DNA from 3 places in the Novosphingobium decolorationis genome. Region 3 is predicted to be linked to each of the others. Evidence: predicted binding sites of a transcription regulator. Region 3 holds the regulator's gene; each other region holds the start of a gene.
The links. The regulator LexA, encoded in region 3, represses DNA repair genes until DNA is damaged. The targets are predictions, from matches to a motif close to GTTCCNCNCTTGTTCT.
Positions count from the first base shown of each region.

Region 1: a site for LexA is predicted at 4,326-4,341, ahead of uvrA (excinuclease ABC subunit UvrA). Genes of this name have one in related genera too.
Region 2: a site for LexA is predicted at 4,343-4,358, ahead of HT578_RS21245 (ATP-dependent helicase). Genes of this name have one in related genera too.

Region 1 is NZ_CP054856.1:1,355,772-1,362,171, forward strand. Features, by position in the region: gene HT578_RS06130 (hypothetical protein) at 1-106, shown strand, start outside; gene HT578_RS06135 (hypothetical protein) at 359-1,246, shown strand; gene uvrA (excinuclease ABC subunit UvrA) at 1,400-4,315, opposite strand; gene arsH (arsenical resistance protein ArsH) at 4,700-5,443, opposite strand; gene HT578_RS06150 (N-acetylmuramidase domain-containing protein) at 5,645-6,298, opposite strand.
Region 2 is NZ_CP054856.1:4,588,991-4,595,390, reverse strand. Features, by position in the region: gene HT578_RS21270 (bifunctional folylpolyglutamate synthase/dihydrofolate synthase) at 1-794, shown strand, start outside; gene HT578_RS21265 (AmpG family muropeptide MFS transporter) at 817-2,088, opposite strand; gene HT578_RS21260 (pseudouridine synthase) at 2,244-3,242, shown strand; gene rsmD (16S rRNA (guanine(966)-N(2))-methyltransferase RsmD) at 3,256-3,825, shown strand; gene HT578_RS21250 (hypothetical protein) at 3,911-4,069, opposite strand; gene HT578_RS21245 (ATP-dependent helicase) at 4,383-6,400, shown strand, end outside.
Region 3 is NZ_CP054856.1:631,584-637,983, forward strand. Features, by position in the region: gene trpC (indole-3-glycerol phosphate synthase TrpC) at 1-293, shown strand, start outside; gene moaC (cyclic pyranopterin monophosphate synthase MoaC) at 491-988, shown strand; gene HT578_RS02865 (molybdopterin molybdotransferase MoeA) at 985-2,232, shown strand; gene lexA (transcriptional repressor LexA) at 2,355-3,038, shown strand; gene HT578_RS02875 (ComEC/Rec2 family competence protein) at 3,066-5,411, opposite strand; gene gltX (glutamate--tRNA ligase) at 5,374-6,400, shown strand, end outside.

The DNA.
Region 1 (6,400 bases), 720 kb from region 3:
CTTTTTTTCTTTTGTATATGGAATATTACTCGTCCCATCTACTGTTGCCAGTATTTGGCACACTGCACGTATATTTAATGCAGCCATCGAGAACGAAGAAACATAAATCTAGCCAAGTCTAATCATCAAGCCCATTTGCGAAGTCAGGAGAATCCAACAGTCCCCCGCCAACCTCCACGGCACACCTGCCCTCGACAGTTCGGGGAGCGCGAGGGCGATGGCCCTCGCATCCTTTCCCCTTCTGACTTCGTAAAATTGCGAAGTCCGGAAGTTCGTTAACTAAGTAAAGACCTCTAGCCCATAGATACCGCGGAGATGCGCCAAGGCGCAGGTTGTGGGCGATTAAGAGGGATTACAGGTGGTTCACAGGTTGCAGGAGGCTTTCGCGACCCTTGAGGGGGAGCGGGACTACACGCAGGGGCTTGCGGCATGGATTGCGGCGGGGGATCTGGATCGGGCCGAGGAGGTCTTGGCGGCCGACCTGGCCGCGCTCGACACCGATCTGGCGCGGCTGTGTCTGGCCACGCCGCGCGCGGCGGTGGAGATTTCGGGCTGGGCCGAGCTGGTCGATGCCGTGGACATGCACGAGGGCGCTCCGATCACCGCGCTCACCATCGGCCTGGCCAACGAGCTGGACGTCGCCTTCGAAAAGGACATCCCCCACGCGCCCGTCCTGCTCCACGGGCTCTACACCGACGAGGCCTTCGCCTTTTCGTCCACCTCGCCCGCAGAGCTGCGCGCCCTGTGCGCCGCCGACGAGGCCCCCTGGGCCGAGCGCGAGGAAGACATCGAGCTCTATCTGGAGATCGACGGCCTCACCGCGATCAACACCGCGCTGCTGCGCCACAAGCGCCGCTACTTCATCCGCGAGGACGCAGAAGGCGCCCCGGCCCCGCGCGCCTATGTCGAGGCCGTGCTCGCCGCCTGGCTGCGCGCGCTGCGCTTCCACCAGGCGGTCGCCACCGAAGTCGCCGTGCAGGGCCTGCCGGGTCGCGTCGCGGTGATCTCGGGCACGGTCGACATGGGCACCGAGGCGGCCATGGTCCACCTCGCAAAGGGCGCGCTGACCGACGACACTTTCGGCTCGCTCGCCGCCGTCAGCCTCCAGCGCAAGGTGCCCCTGCCCGCCTACGACCCCAACGCCACCGGCTCGGCCATCCGCCGCAAGGTCGTCGCCGCCGAAACCGAACTGGCTCCGCCGCCGCGGAAGCTCGGCTTCTTCGCGCGGCTGTTCGGACGGCGCTGAGGAAGCAGGAAGGAGAGATTCAAGGGGCCATCGCCCCTTGACCCCAAAACGGGCGACCTCACCTTCCTGGCGCCACGTGGCGCGCGGGACGAGAGCTCGACAGTTTGGGGAGCCCGAGGGCAATGGCCCTCGGAATCATCCCTCTGTTCGACCTCAGGCCTCCAGCAGGGGCTTGAGGTAGTGCCCGGTGAAGGAGCGTTCGTTCTTCACCACGTCCTCGGGCGTGCCCACGGCGACGATCTCGCCCCCGCGCACGCCGCCTTCGGGGCCCAGGTCGATCAGCCAGTCGGCGGTCTTGATGACATCGAGGTTGTGCTCGATGACGACCACCGAGTTGCCCTGCTCGACCAGTCGATGCAGCACTTCCAGCAGCTTGCGCACGTCCTCGAAGTGGAGGCCCGTGGTCGGCTCATCGAGGATATAGAGCGTCTGCCCGGTCGAGCGGCGCGCCAGTTCCTTGGCGAGCTTGACGCGCTGCGCCTCACCGCCCGAAAGCGTCGTCGCCTGCTGGCCGACCTTGATGTAGCCAAGCCCCACCTCGCACAGCATCTGCATCTTGTCGCGGATCGGCGGCACCGCCTTGAAGAACTCGACCGCATCCTCAATCGTCATGTCGAGCACGTCGGCGATCGAGTGGCCCTTGAACTTCACCTCCAGCGTCTCGCGGTTGTAGCGCTTGCCGTCGCATTCCTCGCAGGTGACGTAGACGTCGGGCAGGAAGTGCATCTCGATCTTGATGAGGCCATCGCCGTGGCACGCCTCGCAGCGCCCGCCCTTGACATTGAAGCTGAAGCGCCCGGGCTTGTAGCCGCGCGCTTCGGATTCCGGGAGCCCGGCAAACCAGTCGCGGATCTGGGTGAAGGCGCCGGTGTAGGTCGCCGGGTTGGAGCGCGGGGTGCGCCCGATCGGGGACTGGTCGATCTCGATCACCTTGTCGCAGGCTTCGAGCCCACGGATCGCATCGTGGGGCCCTGCGATCACGCGCGCGCCGTTCAAGGTACGGCTCGCGCCCGCCTGCAGCGTGTCGATGGTGAGCGAGGACTTGCCCGAACCCGAAACGCCGGTCACGCAGCAGAAGGTGCCCAGCGGAAACTCGGCGGTGACGCCCTTCAGGTTGTTCGCACGCGCGTTTTCGACCGTCACCGACTTGCCGTTGCCCTTGCGGCGCGTGGCCGGGACCTCGATCCTGCGTTCGCCGGTGAGGTACTGCGCGGTCAGGCTGCTCTTGCTCTTGAGCACCTGCTTCAAGGTGCCCTCGGCGACGATCTCGCCGCCGTGGACGCCCGCGCCGGGGCCCAGGTCTACCACGTAGTCCGCCGCGCGGATCGCGTCCTCGTCGTGCTCGACGACGATCACCGTGTTGCCCAGGTCCCGCAGACGCTTCAGGGTTTCGAGCAGGCGATCGTTGTCGCGCTGGTGCAGGCCGATGGAGGGCTCGTCCAGCACGTAGAGCACGCCCGAAAGCCCCGAACCGATCTGGCTGGCAAGGCGGATGCGCTGGCTCTCACCGCCCGAGAGCGTACCCGAAGTCCGGTCGAGGTTGAGGTAATCGAGCCCGACGTTGTTGAGGAAGCCGAGGCGCTCGTTGATTTCCTTCAGGATGGCCTTGGCGATCTGCGCCTGCTGGTCGGTGAGCTTGCCTTCGAGGCTTCCGAACCAGGCGAAGGCGTCCGCCACCGAAAGCCGCGCGGCATCGGCAATGTCGCTTTCCGCCAGACGCACGCACAGCGCTTCGGGCTTGAGACGCTTGCCGTCGCACACCTCGCAGGGCTGCGCGGTCTGGAAGCGCTGGAGCTCCTCGCGCATCAGCGCGCTGTCGGTCTGGACAAGGCGGCGGTTGAGGTTGCCGATCACGCCCTCGAAGGGCTTGGTGACGGTGTATTCCTTGCGCCCGTCCTTGAAGGTGAGCGGCACCGGCGAGCCGGCCGTGCCATAGAGGATGACGATGCGCACCTCGCTCGGCAGGTCCTGCCAGGGCGTGGTGAGATCGAAGCCGAAGTGGTTGGCCAGGCTGGCCAGCACCTGCATGTAGTAAGGGGACGGCGGGTTCGACTTGGCCCAGGGCACGAGCGCGCCCTGCTTGAGTGTCAGCCCCTCGTTGGGGACCACGAGCTGGGGGTCGAATTCCATCTTCTCGCCCAGACCGTCACAGGCCGGGCACGCGCCCTGCGGCGCGTTGAAGGAGAACAGGCGCGGCTCGATCTCTTCGATGGTGAAGCCCGAGACCGGACAGGCGAACTTTTCCGAAAAGACGATGCGGTTGGCCGGAAGCCCTGCGCCCTTCAGGTTCTTCTTGCCCTTGGCGCCCTTCGCGGCCTCGGCCTCGTCCTCACGCCCCGGCACCACGCCATCGGCAAGATCGACATAGGCAAGCCCCTCGGCCAGCTTGAGCGCCTGCTCGAAGCTGTCGGCCAGGCGCGTCTGGATACCGTCCTTGACCGCGATGCGGTCCACCACGACCTCGATGTCGTGCTTGTACTTCTTGTCGAGCGCGGGCGCGTCCTCGATGGGGTAAAGCTCGCCGTCGATGCGCACGCGGGTGAAGCCCGACTTCTGCCACTCGGCCAGTTCCTTGCGGTACTCGCCCTTGCGCCCGCGCACGACGGGGGCGAGCAGGTAGAGCCGCGTGCCCTCGGGCAGCTCCATCACCCGGTCGACCATGTTGGAGACGGTCTGCGCCTCGATGGGAAGGCCGGTCGCGGGCGAATAGGGCACACCCACGCGCGCCCAGAGCAGGCGCATGTAGTCCCAGATCTCGGTCACGGTGGCGACGGTCGAGCGCGGGTTGCGGCTCGTCGTCTTCTGCTCGATGGAAATGGCAGGGCTGAGGCCGTCGATGTGCTCCACATCGGGCTTCTGCATCATTTCAAGGAACTGGCGCGCGTAGGCCGAGAGGCTCTCGACGTAGCGGCGCTGGCCTTCGGCGTAGATCGTGTCGAAGGCGAGGCTCGACTTGCCCGACCCCGAAAGCCCGGTGATGACGATCAGCTTGTCGCGCGGCAGCGCGATATCGAAGCCCTTGAGGTTATGCTCGCGCGCACCGCGCACGGTGATGTGGGTCAGACTCATGGGGGCCTATGTTCCAGATTTGTTCGCGTCGTTCAAGCGTCCGGCGCGCAGATTGGCCCCCTAGATATGTCCGCGGGCCCCAAGCGCAATGCCTTGAGGGCCCTGCGGTTCCCCAGCGCATGGGGCATCGGGCCTGGAACGTGCCCGAGAACCCGAATACTGAGCACGGTTACCTAGAGGGCGGCAGGACGGCAAGACGACATTGTCCAGCAGTCCAACGGCTTCCCGCGAAGAAGGAAGTCCTTTTTCAAGGGGCCATCGCCCCTTGACCCCATAACGGGCGACCTCACCTTTCTCGCGCTACGTGGCGCGCAGGACGTGAGGTTGACGGTATGGGGAGCCCGAGGGCGATGGCCCTCGGACTGAATTTCTTTCTCTCCCGCCTCAGGCCAACCCGGCCTTCTCGACATGCGTTTCCACCCGCTGGTCCTTGTCCTTGCGCTCCGAGTAGCGGTCGACAAGTTGTTCGGCGTGGGGGCGCAGGAGGACGGTGAAGCGGACCAGCTCTTCCATGACATCGACGATGCGGTCGTAGTAGCTCGACGGGGTCATCCGGCCCGCCTCGTCGAACTCCTCGTAGGCCTTGGCGACCGAGGACTGGTTGGGGATGGTGAACATCCGCATCCAGCGGCCCAGAACGCGCAAGGTGTTGATCGAGTTGAACGATTGCGAGCCTGCGCTGACCTGCATGACGGCCAGCGCGCGCCCTTGCGTGGGGCGCAGGCCCTTGAACGCCAGCGGCAGGTGATCGATCTGCGTCTTCATGATGCCGGTGATCTGGCCGTGGCGCTCCGGGCTGCACCAGACCTGCGCTTCGGACCACAGCGCATGCTCGCGCAGTTCGTGGACGGCCGGGTGATCGTCCCCCGGCACCTGGTCGGGGAGCGGCAGGTCGCGGGGGTCGAAGATGCGCGTCTCGCAGCCGAAGTACTGCAGGAGGCGCGCCGCCTCCTCGACCGCAAGGCGCGAGTAGGAGCGTTCGCGCAGCGACCCGTAGAGGAGCAGGATGCGCGGCGGCGGGTCCAGTTCGCCCAGCCCCTGCGCGGGGCGCAGGTGCGCGTATTCGGGGCGCAGCGCGGGCAGGCTGTCAGGATCGGGAAGAGCGCGCAGGTAACGGTATTCGGACATGAAGGGCAAAGGCTCCATCGCTGGGACAGGCCGCATCGCAGCGAGGCTGCGGCGGCAACCCATCGGAAATACCCGATGCGATGCATCTGCGTCAAACGGCCCGACAGTAAGCCTTTGTAGATCGCCGAAGCAGGCAAAGAGAAGATTCCGAGGGCCATCGCCCTCGGGCTCCCCATACCATCGACCTCACCTTGCGCGCCCTCACCCCATCGCGGCGGCCAGCTTGGTGTGGTAGCCCAGCCGCGCGTAGGCGCCCCCGTTGTAGGCGCGCGCGAAGGCGCGGCAGTCGTCGGGATCGGTGGAGAGCGCGGCCATTTCGTCGTTCAACTCATTGTATTCGACATAATGGGCCAGCAGTTCGTAGTGCTTGAGCTCGGAGGCGACCGTGCTGAAGGCAAAGGCGAAGGGGCTCGCAAAGCCGAACTCGTCCCACCACTGCCCCAGCACCTGGAACTTGCCCCAGGAGCAGGCCATGAACGCGGCATCGACATCGCCGGTCACGATCGCGCCCGCCAGCTTGTCCCAGCTGCTTTCGCTGTAGCCGCCGTAGCGCGGGTTGCTGAAGGCCGTGACCGACCAGCGCCCGCCGGTGTACTTGTGGAACTTGTGCCGCTCGTAGAGGATCTTGGGGCGCCCCTGCCGGTCAAACCCGCCGCCCGAGGATTCCACCTGCGCCACCGCGCGCAGCTGTTTCACGCTGACGTGGAGGCGCTCGGCCAGCTCGGCCTCTTCCGCATCGGTGATGGCGGGCGCCTGGGTATTGGTGAAGGCGGTCAGCAGCGCCGCGCGCGACTTGGGGCCCCAGATCCCGTCGGGCTTGGCGCCCACGGCCGATTGCAGCTCGACAATGTTCATGACGATGTCTCCCGACGGCTCGACAGACCCTGAAAATGCGGGCCGAAGCGAAGTCGAGTCAAAGAATTTAAGATGACAAAAGCCGTAACGGCAGGCCGGGAT
Region 2 (6,400 bases), 680 kb from region 3:
TCCTGCTTTCGCCGAGCGAAGGCACCCCGGACGATCCTTTCGCGCGCATTGCCTTCGAGAAGGCGGGCATTGCCAAGGCGGGCGCCGCGCTCGTCACCCTGAGCTACGGCCCGGGCATGAACGAGACCGTGGAGGCCCAGGCCGAACGCGCCGGGACATACGTCGTGCGCGCAGGCTCGGACTGGTCGACCGCGCCCGAACCGGACGGCTTCTCCTACCAGGACCACAAGGGCCTGCTGCACCTGCCGCGCCCGCGCCTCTCCGGTCCGCACCAGACGATCAATGCAGGCCTTGCCGTTGCCATGCTGCGCCACCAGGACGCGATTGCCATCCCCGACGCCGCGCTCGCTGCGGCGATGGACTGGGCGCGCTGGCCTGCGCGCCTGCAACGGCTTGAGGCGGGTCCGCTGACTGCGCTGCTGCCCGAGGGCACCCCGTGCTGGCTCGATGGCGGGCACAACCCCGATGCGGGCAACGCGCTTGCCCAGCATTTCCGCGAGCCGCGCCCGTACGTCCACCTCGTCATCGGCATGCTCGCGAACAAGGACCCCTACGCGCTGATCCGTCCGCTCGCCGCTCAGCTCGCCAGCGTAACCGTGGTTCCGGTTCCCGGCCACGAGTGGCACGGTGCGGAGGATTTCGACTACGCCCTCTCCCCCGAGGCAACGAGCGCTGCAGGCGTGCGTGCCGCCCTTGAAGGGCTCGACGTGAAGGAAGGCGAGGTCGTCCTTATCGGCGGCTCGCTCTACCTTGCAGGCACCGTGCTGGCGGCGAACCACCAGCTTCCCGACTGAGCGGCTGGGAGGGCCAGCGCGCTCAGTCGCGCGCGTCGCCCTCGCCCACTTCGCCGGCCGTGCCCATGGCATCGTCGACAAGGCCGGTCGCCATCATCACCGCGAAGATCGCGATGCCCGGCAGGGCTGCCACGGTGGTCGCCAGATAGAAGTTCACATAGCCCATCGCCTCGATCAGCGCGCCCGCCGTGGTTCCGGTGAGAAAGCGCCCGACGACGCTCGCCCCAGCCGAGATCAGCGCGTACTGGGCCGCCGTGAAGCGCAGGTCGCAGAGCGCCGAGAAGTAGGCCACCACGACCACACCGCCATAGCCGCTCGCAAAGTTCTCGAAGCCGATGGCAAGCGCCATGCCCACGTTCGAGTGACCCGCAGCGGCCAGCATCGCGAAGCTGAGGTTGGAGACCGCCATCAGCACCAGCGCAATCAGCACCGAGCGCTTGAGGCCCATGCGCGCATAGATCACGCCGCCCACGAACACACCGACGATGAGCGCCCAGAACCCGATCCCCACGTCGTAGAGCGCGATCTCGTCGTTGGAGAAGCCAAGGTCATCGAACAGCAGGCGAAAGGTCAGGTTCGCCAGCGTATCGCCGATCTTGTGAACGAGGATGAAGGCCAGGACGAGGAAAGCCCCCTTGCGCTGGAAGAACTCGGCGAAGGGGCCCGCGATCGAGGCCCAGATCTCGCCCATGCCCTTCTTGTCGCGCACGACCTTGTGACGCTCGGGCTCGCCCACGATAAGCGCGGTCAGCATCGCGGGCAGCGCGAAGACCGCGCAGACCGCATAGGCCAGGTGCCAGTCCGAACGCGCCGCGACGACCAGCGCGAGCGAGGCGGCGAGCCCCGAACCGATGCGCCAGCCATACTGGCTCATCCCCGAGCCGGTTCCCAGCTGGTAAGGCTTCAGGGTCTCGATGCGGTAGGCGTCGATCACGATGTCGAACGTCGCACCCGCCAGCCCCATCAGGACGGCCGCCAGCGCGGTCCCGGCGATGTCCTTGCCGGGATCGACCAGCGCCAGGTTGAGGTTGGCGGCCATGACGAGCAGCCCCACCACCAGCATCCAGGAGACCCGCTGCCCCAGGCGTCCGATCACGGGCAGCGAAACTCCGTCGATCACCCAGGCCCACAGCGGCTTGAGGTTGTAGACGAAGAAGGCCAGCGCAAAGGTCGTGATCGTCGATTTCTCGATCCCGTCCTGCGCCAGGCGCGTGGTCAGCGTCGCCGCCAGAAGCGCGAAGGGATAGCCCGAGGACACCCCCAGCATGAAGGCCGCGACGGACTCCTTTTCCATGTAGGGCCGGACCGAATTCCATAGGCCGCGTCGTTGGTTAGTCGTCTGCGCGGTCACACTCGATCCTTTTCGTCATGATCATGCGCGCAACTTAACGACGCGCCGCGTGAAGGGAAGGCTGGATGAAGGCGCGATCAACAGGTATGGGGCGGCGGATGTCCAAACCACCTCGCAAATCCGGCGGCTCCTCCTACGGATCCGATTCGCGCGGATCCGATTCGCGCCGCTCCGAAGGGCGTGGCCCTGCTCGCGGCCCTTCGCGTGGCCCCCGTTCGGGTGGCCGCTCCTCCGACGAGCCCCGCCGCGACGGCCCCTTCAACGAACGCAAGGGCGGCGCCGGTTCGCGCCCGCGCAGCTTCGGCAAGCCCAGGCCTGCCGGTCCCACGCCCAAGGACCCGAACATGCCCGCGCGCGAAGGCGATCGCATCGCCAAGCTGCTGGCCCGCGCCGGGGTTGCGAGCCGCCGTGAGGCCGAGCGCATGATCGCCGAAGGCCGCGTGAAGCTGAACGATGAGCTGGTCGAGACCCCCTCGACCGTGCTGACCTCGCTCGCGGGCGTCACCGTCGATGGCAATCCGGTCAAGGAAGCGGACGCCACGCGCCTGTTCGCCTTCCACAAGCCCGCAGGCCTCATCACCGCCGAGCGCGACCCGGCCGGTCGCCCCACCATCTACGCCGCGCTGCGCAACGCCCTGCCCAAGGATGCGGGCCGCGTGATGCCGGTGGGCCGCCTCGACTTCAACACCGAAGGCCTGCTGCTGCTCACCAACGATGGCGAGTTCAAGCGCGCGCTGGAACTGCCCTCGACCGGCGTTCCGCGCACCTACCGCGCCCGCGCCTTCGGCGACATCACGCAGGAACAGCTCGAAAGCCTCATCGAGGGCGTCGAGATCGACGGCGTGCGTTACGGCAAGATCGACGCCAACATGGAGCGCGGCGCCGGGCGCAACCGCTGGATCGAGATGACGCTCACCGAGGGCAAGAACCGCGAAGTGCGCCGCGTGCTCGAACACTTCGGCCTCAAGGTCAGCCGCCTGATCCGCATCGGTTACGGCCCCTTCGCGCTCGACGAGCTGCCCAAGGGCGCCGCCGTCGAGATCGACGCGAAAGTGCTCGACCGCTTCCGCCGCGAGATCGACCGCGCCAAGGGCTGAGGGAGCACACGACATGAAGGGACCGGCCACCCGGACCGGCCTGCGCATCGTCGCGGGCGAATGGCGCGGGCGCAAGCTCGCCACTCCTGAGGGCGACACCACCCGCCCCACCGCCGACCGCACGCGCGAGACGCTGTTCTCGATGCTGGCGAGCCGGCTTGGCACCTTCGAGGGGCTCAAGGTGGCCGACCTTTTCGCGGGCTCGGGCGCGCTTGGCCTCGAAGCGCTCTCGCGCGGGGCGGCGCATTGCCTCTTCGTTGACCAGGATGCCGCCGCGATCCGCGCGATCCGACGCAACATCGCCAACCTCAAGGCGCAGGACCGCAGCGACGTCCGCCCGGTCTCCGCGCTCGCGCTGGGAACGGCGAAAGAGGCTCTCGATCTCGTCCTGCTCGACCCGCCCTACGACACCGGCGCGGGCGCGGTCGCGGCCGACAAGCTGGCGCGGCTGGGCTGGATCAATGAAGCGACCTGGGTCTCGATCGAGACCGCCCGGGACGAGAGCATTTCCGTGCGCGGCTTCGAGGTCGAGGCGACCCGCGATGTCGGCAAGGCCCGCCTCCACATCTTGCGCAAGGTCTGAGGAACAAGCCGCAAAGCACTTTCTTGAAACGAAAAAGGGCGCCGGAAGAACCGGCGCCCTTTTTGCTGGAACTGTCCTGATGAAATCAGGATGCGGGCATCTCCTGCCCCTTGTCCTCGGGATAATGGTCGAGCGGGCGGTTGCCGAAGTTGAGCCCGGCCTCGCGCGGATTGATACAGCCATCAGTGGCCTCACCGCGGCACACGTCGTAGACCTTGCCCTCGACCCGAACCTTCGCAGCCACCCCGCGCGCGTCCTTCTCGACGACCTCAGGAGATGCCGATGCGCTCTGCGCCTGAGCGCAAAGGGGCAGTACGGCCGCCGCAGCGGCGCAAGCAATAAGACTTTTCTTCATAATCTTACTCCCATTTCTTAAAGCCCCTTACACGCAGCCCGCAGCCGCCTTCCCGCGCTGGCGGACCGCCGTACATCCCGGGGCCGATCACTCCATTTCGACGCATTGGCCGGGGGAATTGTTCCGGGACGGCGACGAAGCGACCTTGCACCGGGTTAATCCGTTCCCTAGTTGTTCACGTGTGACCGAGAGCCATTCCCCCCTGCCCGCCGCGCCCGCCCATCCAGCAGGCGCCGACGCGTCCAATCCCCTCATCGCCGGACTGAACGAGCCCCAGCGCGAAGCCGTCCTGACGACGGAGGGACCGGTCCTGATGCTGGCGGGCGCCGGCACGGGCAAGACCTCAGCCCTCACCCGGCGCCTCGCCTATCTCGTCCAGAGCCGCCTCGCCTGGCCGAGCGAGATCCTGTGCGTCACCTTCACCAACAAGGCCGCGCGCGAGATGCGCGAACGCGTCGGCCAGCTGGTTGGGCCCGCGGTCGAAGGGATGCCCTGGCTCGGCACGTTCCACGCCATCGCGGCCAAGATGCTGCGCCGCCATGCCGAACTGGTGGGCCTGGAATCGAACTACACGATCATCGACACCGACGATCAGCTGCGCCTCCTCAAGCAGCTCATCCAGGCGGAGGGGATCGACGAGAAGCGCTGGCCCGCCAAGCAACTGGCCGGGTGTATCGACCGCTGGAAGAACCGTGGCCTCAACCCGCGCGATCTCGACGCGCGCGAGAACGAGGCCTACGCCGAGGGCAAGGGCCAGCATTTCTATCATATGTACCAGGAGCGCCTGAAAGCGGTGAACGCCTGCGACTTCGGCGACCTCCTGCTCCACATGCTCAACATCCTGCGCGAGCATCGCGACGTCCTCGAACAGTACCAGCAGCGCTTCAAGTACGTCATGGTGGACGAATACCAGGACACCAACCAGGTCCAGTACCTGTGGCTGCGCCTGATCGCCCAGCACCGCCGCAACATCTGCGTGGTGGGCGATGACGACCAGTCGATCTATTCCTGGCGCGGCGCCGAAGTCGCCAATATCCTGCGCTTTGAAAAGGACTTTCCGGGCGCCAAGGTGATCCGGCTCGAACAGAACTACCGCTCCACGCCGCAGATCCTGGCCGCCGCCTCGGGCCTCATCGACGAGAACACGCAGCGCCTCGGCAAGACGCTCTGGACCGAGCGCCATGGCGGCGACAAGCTGCACGTCGTCGGCGTCTGGGACGCGCCGGAGGAAGCGCGCCGGGTGGGCGACGAGATCGAGCGCCTCGAACGCGAAGGCGCCCCGCTCGACCAGATCGCGATCCTCGTGCGCGCGCAATACCAGACCCGCGAGTTCGAGGACCGCTTCATCTCGATCGGGATGAAGTACCGCATCGTTGGGGGTTTCCGCTTCTACGAACGCGCGGAAATCCGCGATGCCCTCGCCTATCTGCGCGTCATTGCCCAGCCTGCCGACGACCTCGCGTTTGAGCGCATCTACAACACGCCCAAGCGGGGGCTCGGGGCCAAGGCGCTGGAAAAGCTGCACCTGCTGGCACGCCGCCGAGGCATCCCGCTCGCCAAGGCCGCGCTTGAAATCTGCGACACCGACGAACTGCCCGCCCGCGCACGCAACACACTGCTTTCGCTGATGCGCGATTTCGCGCGCTGGCGCGACATGGCCAGGGAAGAAGGGCCCGCCGACCTCATCCGCACCGCCCTCGACGAGAGTGGCTACACCGACGCACTCCAGGCCGAACGCACGCCCGAGGCTAGCGGACGCCTCGAAAACCTCGTCGAACTCGCCCGCGCCATGGAAGAGTACGACAGCCTCGGCGACTTCCTCGAACACGTCAGCCTTGTCATGGACAATGACGCGCGCGACGATGAGGAGAAGGTCACGATCATGACCATGCACGCGGCCAAGGGCCTGGAATTCGACAACGTGTTCCTGCCCGGCTGGGAGGACGGCGTGTTCCCCTCGCAGCGCTCGCTCGACGAAGGCGGGCTGGCCAGCCTCGAGGAAGAGCGCCGCCTCGCCTACGTCGCGATCACCCGTGCGCGCCGCAAGTGCACCATCCTTCATGCGGCGAACCGGCGCATCTACGGCCAGTGGACCAGTTCGATCCCCTCGCGCTTCATCGCCGAGCTGCCCGAGGACCAGATCGAGAGCGAGACCACGCTGTCAGGCGGCGCCTCGCTCTGGCGCGCGCAATGGTCCGAGCACGCCGATCCCTTCGCCGA
Region 3 (6,400 bases):
TTGTCGAAGTTCACAACGAAGCCGAGATGGAACGTGCAAGTCGTTTGAAATCAAGGCTTATTGGCGTCAACAACCGTGACCTCAAGCGCTTTGTCACCGACATCGGCATCACCGAGCGGCTCGCCCCGCTTGCGCCCGAGGGCGCGCTCCTGGTCAGCGAGAGCGGCATCAACCGGCACGAGGACCTCGTGCGCCTCTCGGCCTGCGGCGCGCGCACCTTCCTGGTCGGCGAAAGCCTGATGCGCGAGGCCGATGTCGAGGCCGCGACCCGGCGCCTTCTCACCGGCGCCTGAAGAGCGCGAAAAGGGGCTGTCCTACACCGCCGCGATCTGCAAGGATCTCACGCAATGACGCCCCTTCGCGCCTCCTTCCCGACCCTTGCCGAGATGCCGCAGGAAGGGGGCCGGACAGTTGGCCCCCTGGACTGTGTCAACTGTGTCAACCTGATGTCCCCTCCCTGTCATTTACCCTTGCGCCAAGGACCCCTCTCGTGAGCTCATCGCTTAGCCATATCGACACGGACGGCACCGCGCGCATGGTCGATGTCGGCGCCAAGGCCGAAACCCGCCGCCTCGCGGTGGCCAGCGGCACGATCACCATGACCCGCGAGGCGCTCGACGCCGTGCGCGCCGGCGATGCGCCCAAGGGCGACGTGCTGGGAACGGCGCGCATCGCAGGCATCCTCGCGGCCAAGAAGACCGCCGATCTCATCCCGATGTGCCACCCCCTCCCCCTCGATGCGGTGAACCTCGATTTCACCTTCGAGAAAGAGGAAGAGTTCACCGGCTCCATCCGCGCCACCGCGACCGCCTCGATAACCGGCAAGACCGGCATCGAGATGGAGGCCATCACCGCCGTCTCGATCGCGCTTGTCACGATCTACGACATGGCCAAGGCGCTCGATAAGGGCATGGTCATCTCGGATATCCGCCTCGTCGAGAAGCAGGGCGGCAAGTCGGGCCACTGGAAGGCCGAAGGCTGGGTATGAGCACCGCGCCTTCTCCCGACACGCCCGTCATGACGCCCCCGATCCCGCTCGAAGAGGCACAGCGCCGCCTCCTTGCTCTCGCCGATCCGATGCGCCGCGAGCATGTCGACATGACAGGCGCCATCGGCCGCTATCTTGCAGAACCGCTGCTCGCCCGCCGCACCCAGCCCGCCGGGCACCTTTCCGCCATGGACGGCTACGCGGTCACCGATGGCGATCTTGCCGGCCCCTGGACCATCGTGGGCGAGAGTGCCGCCGGGCACCCCTTCACCGGCACCATGGCGCGCGGTGACGCGGTGCGCATCTCGACCGGCGCGCTGCTGCCTTGCGACGCCGCCGCCGTGATCGTGCAGGAAGATCTCACGCGCAGCGACGATGCACTCGCGCTCACCGGCTCAGGCCCCAGCCCGCAGGATCGCCACGTGCGCCGCCTCGGCTCGGACTTCGTGACCGGAAAGGAAGTCCTTCCCGCCGGAACCCGCATCGGCCCTGCGCAGATCGCGCTCGCCGTCTCGGCCGGGCACAGGCACCTACCCGTCTTCCGCGCGCCCGAAGTCGCGATCATCGACAGCGGCGATGAGCTCTCCTCCGACCCGGAGAACTGCGCCACGCACCAGATTCCGGCGAGCAATGGCGCCATGCTGGAGGCAATGGTCGCCGGGCTCGCGGTCCAGACACGCCGCATCGGCCCGGTCGGAGATACGCTCGACGCGCTCCTGGGGGCCTTCGACGAAGCCGCCCATGCCGACGTCATCGTCACCAGCGGCGGCGCGTCCGTTGGCGACCACGACCTCATCCGCCCCGCGCTCGAAGCCTGGGGCGCGAAGCTCGACTTCTGGCGCATCGCGATCAAGCCGGGCAAGCCGCTCCTCGTCGCCACCCGCCCCCGCTCGCAGCGCCGCCAGATCATCATCGGGCTGCCCGGAAATCCGGTGTCTGCACTCGTTACGGGCTACCATTTCCTGCTCCCGCTGCTGCGCCGGCTGATGGGCGCGCTCGATCCTGCTCCTATGGTCGTCACCACCCGCCTCGACGGGGACCTCCCGGCCACCGGCGCACGCCGCGAATTCCTGCGCGGCACCTGGGACGGGGAATGCGTGCGCGCCGTGCGGGTTCAGGACAGCGGGGCCCTGGGCGCTCTTGCGGGCAGTAACGTGCTCATCGAGCGTCCTGCGAACGGACCGGAAACACCGTCTGGCGCAAACGTGCGCATCTACATACTCCAGAACGGCGGTATCGCTTGACGTGGGAAATTCTGTTGCTTAATTGTTCTCAAAATGTTCACAAGTGGAACATCCAGAAGAACAGCTGATGCGCGGGAAGCCGAATTTCCGTGTGCGGCACGCGCAGGAAAGAGGCAGCGAACATGTTGACCCGCAAGCAGCACGAATTGCTCCGGTTCATCCAGACCCGGCTTGACGAAACCGGCATTTCGCCCAGCTTCGAAGAAATGAAGGACGCGCTGGACCTCAAGTCCAAGTCGGGCGTGCACCGACTGATTTCAGCGCTGGAGGAACGCGGCTTCATTCGCCGCCTGCCCAACCGCGCCCGCGCGCTCGAAGTGCTGCGCCGCGCCGACGAAGGCGGCCAGGCGGCCCCTGCGGCCGGCTCGAATGTCATTCCTTTCACAAAGCCCGAGGCCGCCACTCCCGCATCGGCACCCGATGTGATCGAGATCCCCTTGCACGGACGCATCGCCGCGGGCGTCCCGATCGAAGCGCTGGAGGACCAGGCGATCCTGCCCGTTCCCGCCGCGCTTCTGGGCGCGGGTGAACACTATGCGCTGGAGGTCTCCGGCGATTCGATGATCGAAGCGGGCATTCTCGACGGCGACTTTGCCCTCGTGAAGCGCACCGAGATCGCCAACGATGGCGAAATCGTGGTCGCCCTCGTGCGCGGCGAGGAAGCGACGCTCAAGTACCTGCGCCGTGAAAACGGCATGATCCGTCTCGACCCGGCCAACGCGGCCTATGAACCGCAGATCTATGCGGCCGACGAGATCAAGGTGCAGGGCAAGCTCGCAGGCCTCCTGCGTCGCTACTTCCACTGAGCCGACCGGATCGCAGCGCCACGCGCGCTAACGATCCGGAGACGACGGTGATGGCATGGGCGGGATGAGGTCCTGCAAGGACATCTCTCCTGTCCGTCCACGCCACCATCCATGCATGCCCTGCCCCTGCGCGACATTGCGCACCGCGCCGCGCGACAGATCAACGCTCAGGCCTCCCGTCTGGCTGAGCGTCCCCCGGTCAGCCTTGAACCAGCGCGGCCGGCATGCCCGCGGCAGCCAGCGATCCGAAATCACGATGTCAGCCCGGTCGCAGGCGGCGGCGAGCTCTCTTTCGGGTACGATGTCCCGGCTCCTCGACAACAACACGGTCGCTGCACGCTCCCGCATCTGCAAGGTGATCGAACAGAAATCGGCGTTACAGCGCGCGCCCGGATGATCGGGGAGGTAGATCGCCTCCCCGCGCAGCCCCGCATTCTCCTGGAAATTGTCACGCACATAGTCACTGCGCGTGTCGCGCAGCAGCAGCAGCCTTGGCGCATCACGCCCGGCCGTCCGCTCCACAACGCCTACGTTGCGGCCATCCCCGGCGATCAGCAGATCAGGCGGTGCCTGATTATAGAGGACAAGAGAGCCCGCGACGCAGGGGAGAGCGCCCAGCAGACGCGCCTTTCCGACCAATAGGGCCAGCCAGAATCCTCCGGCAAGGAACAACGTGAAGGCCACCTCGCCCATGCCCGGCACCAGCGTCACCGCCCCCGGCTGCGCCGAGACCCAATGCGCCAGTCCCAGCACCGCATTGATGGTCCATCCCACGACGGCCCAGAGCGGCGCACCAAGGGACACGATATCGGCCGCCAGGGCCAGAACCACTCCGGGCATGATCACAAAGGTCGTCAACGGAATTGCGACGAGATTGGCCAAGGAGCCGTAGAGACCGGCCTTGTGAAAGTGGAACAGCGCAATCGGCATCAGGGCGAGCTCGATCACCAGCCCGGTCAGCATGAGCATGCCGAACCAGCGCACGCCGCGCATCCAGGCCGGCTCCTCGCGGGGACCGAGGAAATTGCGCACGGGTGCAGAGGTCGACAAAGCCACGATGGCAAGGACAGCGGCAAAGCTCATCTGGAAGCTTGGTCCCACCACGGCTTCAGGCCATAGAAGCATGACGGCGAATGCCGCCACTGCCAGAATTCGCAAGGACAGTGCTTCGCGCCCCAGCGCCAGGGCACCAAGCACGAGCAGCGCCGCGATACACGAACGAACCGTCGGCACCTGCGCGCCGGTCAGCAGCGTATAGCCAATCCCCCCCAGCGCAGCGAGCCCGGAGGCCAATACCGGCAACCGTACTCGCAGTGCCAAGGCCGGCCACAAGGCGAGCGTGCGCACGGACAGGAAATAAATAAGGCCAATCACGGCCGTCTCGTGGAGCCCGCTTATGGCCAACAGATGCGCGAGGCCGGAATCGCGCATGGCCTGCGCATCGTCGGCCGTGATGCCTCCCCGATCCCCGGTGACGAGCGCCACCGCAATGCCATTCGCCCGCTCATCAACCTGCTCACGAACATGCGCGGCCAGTCGGCGCCGAACGCGTGCCAACGGCGCTTCCCCTCCTTCCGCTGGCTCCAGGACGGTGACGGGCTTCAGGATCGTTCCCGAACCGGCAAGTCCGGCAAACCAGGCCGTTCTTGCAAAATTATAACCACCCGGGAGCAGCGGCGCTGCCGGCGGCATGATCCTCGCCTCAAACTCGATGAGACTGCCCTCGCTGATCTCAGCCGATCGGACAGATTCGCCCTCGGACAGCTCATCCGGCAGGTTGAGCCGGATCTTGAGAGCCCGCCCGCTTGCCTGGTCGCGCGTGGCGACCACCAACCGGCGGCGCGATTGGGCCGATTGCGACTCCACCGCGAGCACCCTCCCCGTGAATGCTCCATACAAAGGCCGCTCGATGGGAGGTGTTCCCACCATCATGGAGCGGCCCCAGATCAGGACGCAGCCCGCCGCGACCGTCAGGGGCACCCAAAAAAAAGCTTGCGAGACAGTTTGAAACGCACCACATCGCCGCCAGCAAACTCGGGTCGCCAAGCTTGCTGCACAGCACAACGCAATGAGGCCTGCCCATTGGGACGGCTTCGGAAGCGCAAACCATGCCGCGATGCCGGTCCCGAAAGCCACGGAAAGCCACGGGACACGATCACGACACGATTGCGAAAGAAATCCTTCGATTGCCGCCAAAGCACTCGACAAGTTGCGTTCGCTGTTCCATTGCCGACCCCGCAATGCAGCGTCTCCGGACATGATGTCCGGGCCCACAATTTTACCGGGTCGGGTGACCTCGATCGCCATGCCCGGAATAGGACAGAAGGTGATTGGAATGGCAAGTGGAAGTGCAACGAGCGGATCGAGCGGCACCAAGGCCGTCGTTACGCGCTTTGCTCCCTCGCCGACCGGCTTTCTGCATATCGGCGGTGCCCGCACCGCGCTGTTCAACTGGCTCTTTGCCCGCCACCACGGTGGCAAGTATCTTCTGCGCATCGAGGACACCGACCGTGCCCGCTCGACCGATGCCGCGATCGAAGCCATCTTCGACGGCCTCTCCTGGCTGGGACTGAATGGTGATGAGGAACCCGTGTTCCAGTTCGCCCGTTCCGAGCGTCACGCCGAAGTCGCCGCGAAGCTGCTGGAGGCCGGACAGGCCTATCGCTGCTACCTGACCAGCGAACAGCTCGCGGAACGCCGCCAGAAGGCGCAGGATGAGCGACGTCCTTTCCGCCTCGACAGCGAGTGGCGCGATGCCGACGCTGCGCAGTGGCCGGATGATCAACCCTACGTGGTGCGCGTCAAGGCTCCGCGCGATGGCGAGACCACCATCGATGACCAGGTCCAGGGCCCGATCACGGTTCAGAACCGCGAGCTCGACGACTTCATCATCCTGCGTTCGGACGGCACGCCGACCTACATGCTGGCCGTGGTTGTCGATGACCGCGACATGGGCGTTACCCACGTCATTCGCGGCGATGATCATATCAACAACGCGTTTCGCCAGCTGGTGATCCTGCGCGCGATGAACGAGATCGAGGGTGGCTGGGAAGACCCTCTCTACGCCCACATTCCACTCATCCACGGCGCTGATGGCGCCAAGCTTTCCAAGCGCCATGGTGCGCTCGGTGTCGATGCCTACCGCGACGAGATGGGCCTCCTGCCCGACGCGGTCTTCAACTACCTGCTGCGCCTCGGGTGGGGCCATGGCGATGAAGAAATCATCAGCCGCGAGCAGGCGGTCGAATGGTTCGACATCACCAATGTCAACAAGGGCGCCTCGCGGTTCGACCTCGCGAAGCTGCAAAATCTCAACGGTCACTACCTGCGCGAAGCGAGCGACGAATATCTCGCCGATCTCG